Prochlorococcus marinus str. AS9601: one gene and its partner. Each later gene encodes a partner of the first gene's protein in a complex. Links are inferred from orthologs where the notes say so. Each region holds a gene or a part of one and is shown in the gene's direction. Other genes may lie near its edges. The genes, in order: A9601_RS11980 and accD.

Region 1 (3,222 bases):
TTAAGGCTTTTTAATAATTAATCAATCCTATTTAAGTAGTTATCTCTGTGCTATTGTTCTTAACATCGTATAGAAACCATTTATAAATTTTAAATGTTTGGGTTAATAGGCCACTCAACCAGTTTTGAAGATGCAAAAAGAAAAGCTTCGATGCTAGGCTTTGATCACATTGCTGATGGCGACTTGGATGTTTGGTGTACTGCTCCTCCTCAGCTTGTTGAAAATGTAGAAGTTAAGAGTGCAACTGGAATATCTATTGAAGGTTCTTATATAGATTCTTGCTTTGTTCCAGAAATGCTTTCTAGGTTTAAAACCGCTAGAAGAAAAGTACTAAATGCTATGGAACTAGCTCAGAAAAAAGGGATTAATATTACAGCTTTAGGAGGATTTACTTCTATTATTTTTGAGAATTTTAATCTTCTACAGCATAAACAAATTAGAAATACTTCATTAGAGTGGGAAAGATTTACTACTGGCAATACTCATACCGCCTGGGTTATTTGTAAGCAACTAGAAATAAATGCTCCTCGCATTGGGATAGACCTTAAAAAAGCAACTGTTGCTGTAATTGGTGCTACAGGTGATATTGGTAGCGCTGTTTGTAGGTGGCTTATCAATAAAACTGGGATTTCAGAACTCCTTATGGTAGCAAGACAACAAGAACCTCTAGCGCTGTTACAAAAAGAATTAGATGGTGGCACCATAACAAGTTTGGATGAGGCATTGCCTCAGGCGGACATTGTTGTGTGGGTTGCAAGTATGCCTAAAACTATTGAAATTAATACTGACAACTTACAAAAACCATGTTTAATGATTGATGGTGGATATCCCAAAAATCTTGATGAGAAATTTCAGGGTGAAAATATTTATGTTTTAAAAGGAGGTATAGTAGAGTTTTTCAATGATATTGGTTGGAATATGATGGAACTTGCGGAAATGCAAAACCCTCAGCGAGAGATGTTTGCTTGCTTTGCAGAAGCTATGATTTTAGAATTTGAGAAGTGTCATACAAACTTTAGTTGGGGAAGAAATAACATTTCCCTTGAAAAGATGGAATTTATTGGAGCAGCTTCTTTAAAGCATGGTTTTTCCGCCATTGGACTTGATAAGCAGCCTAAAGTATTAACTGTCTAAATCATGGCTAAACGTTACCTTCTTGATTTTGAAAAGCCTCTTGTTGAACTTGAGAAGCAGATAGAGCAAATTAAAGAATTAGCTCGAGATTCAGAGGTAGATGTTAGTCAACAGCTTCTACAACTTGAAACCTTAGCTGCTAGAAGAAGAGAAGAAATATTTAAATCTCTCACCCCTGCTCAAAAGATTCAGGTAGCTAGACATCCGCAAAGACCAAGTACTTTAGACTTTGTTCAAATGTTTTGTGATGACTGGATCGAATTACATGGAGACAGAAATGGTGGCGATGATATGGCATTAATTGGGGGGATAGGTTCGATAAATAATAGACCAGTGTTGATGTTAGGGCATCAGAAAGGAAGGGATACAAAAGAAAATGTAGTAAGAAACTTTGGGATGGCAAAACCAGGAGGTTACAGAAAAGCTCTTAGATTAATGCAGCATGCAAATAGATTCGCTTTGCCAATTCTTACATTTATTGATACTCCTGGAGCTTATGCTGGTTTAAAAGCTGAAGAACAAGGTCAAGGTGAAGCAATTGCAAGAAACCTTCGAGAGATGTTTGGCTTGAAAGTTCCAATTGTTGCTACCGTAATTGGAGAAGGAGGTTCAGGAGGCGCACTTGGAATAGGTGTCGCCGATAGGTTACTAATGTTTGAACACAGTGTTTATACGGTTGCTAGTCCAGAAGCATGTGCATCAATTTTGTGGAGAGATGCTGCGAAGGCACCAGAAGCCGCATCGGCACTTAAAATTACAGGCAATGATTTACTTAAATTAGGTATTATAGATGAGGTTTTACCAGAACCTTCTGGTGGGAATAATTGGGCTCCTTTAGATGCTGGTAATACACTAAAAGAGGCTATTGAGAAACATCTGAATGCTCTACTTCAAATGCCTGAAGACCAATTAATTGAGGAAAGATACAAAAAGTTCAGGATTTTAGGTAAATTTATCGAAGCAAATAATATTGAAGAGATTTATAGTGAAATCCCCCAAAAAACCGAATAACTTGAAACTAGCTTTTATAACGGGTGCTACGAAAGGTATTGGTAGATCTACCGCAATTACTTTTGCCAATGCTGGCTGGGATTTAATTTTACTCTCCAGGAATATGGATTTAATGGAGAAACTAAAGAGCGAACTGTTGACCACTAAATCAAAAATTAACTTAGTAAAATGTGATTTATCTAATCCTCTAGAAATAAAGCATTGTGTTAAAGAGGCAATTGACAAGTATGGGTGCCCTTCAGTATTGATAAATAATGCAGGTTGCGCATTTAATGGCCCTTTAGTTGAAATGGAATTAGGTCAATGGGAACAAACTATTCAAATAAACCTCACAAGTGTTTTTCAAATTTGTAGTTCAATCATTCCTCACATGAGAAAAAATGGTGGTTTAGTTATTAATGTTAGTAGTCATGCTTCTTATAATGCATTCCCCCAATGGGGAGCTTATTGTGTTTCAAAATCTGCACTAGCTATGTTTACTAAATGCTTGAGGGAGGAGGAGAGGTCTAATTCAATAAGAGCGTGCACAATAACTCTGGGTTCAGTAAATACTCCTCTTTGGGACTCCGAATCAATCAATTCTGATTTTGATAGAACTTCTATGCTCTCCTCAAAAGAGGTATCAGAAACTATTCTCTACATGGCTCAAAAACCTGAATCACAATTGATCGAAGACTTGACTTTGATGCCTTCTGGCGGAGCCTTTTAAACATTCTGTCTATCTGATTAATCTTAAAACAGTGATTTTTTTTAGTGCTATTTGAACCCGATTGAACAAGCGAATGTGATATAGTATATGAGCAATTAAGCTTTTAGAAGATACAGTTAATTAAGTTGCATACAATTTTCTGTTTAAAATTTTATGACCTCTACATTACCCAACGATAATATTAGAAACTTTGACGACCAGATTACTAATAAACTAATTTCTGAAATTATTAGAGACAGAATTAAGAGTTCTGGGACAAGATTTAGTGCCAACGATAATATTGCAGATTTTATAAATCCTGGTGAATTAGAAATTTTAGAAAAAGAAGTAGCCTCAAGGGTTAAAGACTTACTAAAGTCCCTCGTAAT
Region 2 (3,315 bases), 220 kb from region 1 along the record:
ATTTTTAAGTAAAACATAAAGTTGGCATATGACCTGTCAGAATCATTAGATATTGTTTTTAAAAAATGTCAAAACGTCATCCAGTAGTCGCTGTAACAGGATCTTCAGGAGCAGGAACAAGTACAGTAAAAAGAGCCTTTGAGCATATTTTTGCCAGAGAAGATATTGTTCCAGCAGTTGTAGAAGGTGATAGTTACCACAGATTTGAAAGAATGCCTATGAAAAAAGCTATGGCAGAAGCTCTTTCAAAAGGTGAAAATTTCTCTCATTTTGGTCCAGAGGCTAATCTTTTTGACAAGTTAGAAGAACTTTTTAAAATCTATGGTGAAACTGGAGGAGGAAAGAAAAGATATTATCTACATAGTCTTGAAGAAGCAGAAGAACATAATACAAGACTTGGGACATCCCTAGAACCTGGGCAATTTACTCCATGGGAAGATATTCCTGAGGGAACAGATGTACTTTTTTATGAAGGTTTGCATGGCGGGGTAGAAGGTGATGGATACAATGTTGCCTCTTATGCGGATTTACTTGTTGGCGTTGTTCCGATAACAAATTTAGAGTGGATTCAAAAAATCCATAGAGATAACGCAGAAAGAGGTTACTCAGCGGAAACCATTGTGGATACAATATTGAGAAGAATGCCTGATTATATAAATCATATATGCCCACAATTCAGCAAAACCGATATTAATTTCCAAAGAATTCCCACAATTGACACTTCTAATCCTTTCATATGCAGGAATATCCCAACTCCTGATGAGAGCTTTGTGATCATACATTTCAGAAAAGGGGCAAGAGAGAAATGGGGGATTGATTTTCAATACTTGCTTGGAATGATTAATGATTCATTTATGTCAAGTCCAACAAGTATCGTTGTAAATGGAGGAAAAATGGGATTCGCAATGGAACTAATTCTCACTCCAATAATTCATAAAATGATTGAGGAGAAAAATAAATAATAATTAATTTTCGATTAACAACTCAAATCATTATTTTTTAACTTTGAGAAGTTTTTAATCTAGAGGATCTCAAATTTTTATATATCTTTCTTGATAAAAGTACCTTACTTAGATTTAAATAGAAAAAACAGGAAAAGTTGTGTCATTAATCGACTGGTTTGCCGCAAGGCGTAAAGATCAATTTGTTGGGAAAGTTTCCCAAGATACTGACGAAGGAGATGGTTTGTGGGTTAAATGTTCAGAGTGTTCGCAAGTAGCCTACAGAAAAGACCTAATTTCAAATTTCAATGTTTGTAATAATTGTGGACACCACAATAGGATTAATAGCGATGAAAGGATAAATATAATTGCTGATAAAAATTCATTCAAAGAATTTGATAGTTTACTAAGTCCTACAGATCCTTTGGGTTTTAAAGATAGAAGAGCGTATGCTGATCGAATTAAAGAAAGTCAAGCAGGTACAGGTTTAAGAGATGGAGTCGTAACAGGTATCTGTTCTGTGAATTCAATGCCTTTAGCATTAGCTGTTATGGATTTTAGATTTATGGGAGGATCCATGGGTTCAGTAGTTGGTGAAAAAATTACAAGGATAATTGAGAGAGCAACTTTGGAAAATTTTCCAATTCTTATTGTTTGCGCATCAGGAGGAGCAAGGATGCAAGAAGGCATGTTAAGTCTCATGCAAATGGCAAAAATATCTGGAGCACTAAAAAAACATAAAGAGAAAAATCTCTTATATATGCCCTTGTTAACTCATCCAACTACTGGAGGGGTAACAGCCAGCTTTGCGATGTTAGGTGATTTAATTTTGGCGGAACCTAAAGCACTTATTGGATTTGCTGGAAGAAGGGTTATAGAACAAACATTAAGAGAAAAATTACCCGATAATTTTCAAACAGCTGAATATCTGCTTGAGCATGGTTTTGTTGATGTAATAGTGAAAAGGAAAGATCTCAAGGATACTCTGACTAAAATTTTAAAAATTCATGGTGTAAAAGAACTTGCAGAAGCAAATACATAAAATGAGAAAAATTTCTAATTTATTTTATTTTTCTTTAAGCTTTCTACTCTTTATTTTAAACTTTGCCTCCTATTCTTATGCGATAGGAAATGTTGATTGGGTTCTCCTTAAAGAGAATTATGTTGGGAAAGAATGGCTTGATCAAGGGAGTATTAAGTCGCTCCCAAATGGTGAAATAAGTGTATTAACAAAGTTCTTTAAGAATCCAACTAATTCAGATGATGATGGAGAGTTATCACTTTATGTAATGAGAATTAATTGCAATGAAAAAAAATTCAAAGATACATCAATAAATGGAATTCCTCAATTCAATTCAAAATGGCAAACTTCTAATAATGATGAACTTATAGATGTTGTTATTGAAAACAGCTGTTCAGAGTTTATTAATAAATAAGAATGAATACTAAAAATAAAAAATTAAAAATAGCAATCGCTGGACTAGGGTTTGGGAAAAAAGTTCATTTAGAGGCATTAAAAGAGTCTGATCACTTAACTCCTGTAGCAATTTATCATTACGATAAAAAGCAAAAATCGATATTAGAAAAAGAAACGGGCTTAGATTTTTTTCATAATTGGGAAGACTTAGTTAAATCTCCAAAAATTGATGGAATTATTATTGCCACTCCTCCTGAATCAAGATTTAAGTTAGCAAAACAAGCTCTTGAGAATAATAAAAATCTGCTCCTAGAAAAACCCGTTTCAATATCCTCCTCAGAAATTGAAGAGCTTCAGAGAATATCTTTGATTAATAATTTAAGCGTATGTGTTGATTTTGAATATAGAGCAGTACCTCTTTTCCTTCAGACAAAAAAACTTATTGATGAAAATATCTTAGGAGATATATATTTAGTCAAATTAGATTGGTTAATGGGCAGTAGATCCGACCCCAAAAGATTCTGGAATTGGTATTCATTGGAAGAAAAAGGTGGAGGAGTTATTGGTGCTTTAGGTACTCATGCATTCGATATGTTGAATTGGTTTTTTGGAGAAGCAATAAACGTATCTGGCAAGTTAGCAACATCAATAAAAAAAAGACCTTTACCTAATTCATCTGATTTAAATGCTGTTACGAGTGAGGATGTATGTTTAGCCAATATAGAAATAACAAACTACAGCTCGAATCTTATTCCATGTCAGGTATCTTTATCATCAATTTCTAAAAATGGTAGAGGATTTTGTTTAGAAATATATGGAAGCGAAGGTTCACTAATTCTTAAAAGCGAAAACCAAAAAGATTATGTACATGGTTTTAATTTGAAATATTCAAACAACGAAAATAAAATACAAAATCTAACTGCAGATTCAAGTTTTAATTTTGAAAAAACATGGACT

Evidence for each region.
Region 2: the proteins of A9601_RS11980 (region 1) and accD are in contact, whole or in part, in a solved structure (PDB 8UXZ), measured with the Escherichia coli proteins. The link is inferred for Prochlorococcus marinus str. AS9601 from one-to-one orthologs.

What each region holds. Positions count from the first base shown.
Region 1 is NC_008816.1:514,439-517,660, forward strand. What follows is about bases 254-3,141. They hold A9601_RS11980 (acetyl-CoA carboxylase carboxyltransferase subunit alpha), read left to right. Parts: upstream 254-1,137; coding sequence 1,138-2,145; downstream 2,146-3,141. Other genes in these bases: A9601_RS11975 (long-chain acyl-[acyl-carrier-protein] reductase), read left to right, coding at 254-1,134; A9601_RS11985 (SDR family oxidoreductase), read left to right, coding at 2,120-2,854; folE (GTP cyclohydrolase I), read left to right, coding at 3,008-3,141. In the rest of the region: more of A9601_RS11975, read left to right, coding at 94-253; more of folE, read left to right, coding at 3,142-3,222. UniProt on the Escherichia coli protein: Component of the acetyl coenzyme A carboxylase (ACC) complex. First, biotin carboxylase catalyzes the carboxylation of biotin on its carrier protein (BCCP) and then the CO(2) group is transferred by the carboxyltransferase to acetyl-CoA to form malonyl-CoA.
Region 2 is NC_008816.1:733,093-736,407, reverse strand. Bases 62-3,042 are described here. They hold accD (acetyl-CoA carboxylase, carboxyltransferase subunit beta), read left to right. Parts: upstream 62-1,101; coding sequence 1,102-1,983; downstream 1,984-3,042. Other genes in these bases: A9601_RS13160 (Gfo/Idh/MocA family protein), read left to right, coding at 2,380-3,042; A9601_RS13165 (hypothetical protein), read left to right, coding at 1,985-2,377; A9601_RS13175 (phosphoribulokinase), read left to right, coding at 66-962. Also shown: more of A9601_RS13160, read left to right, coding at 3,043-3,315.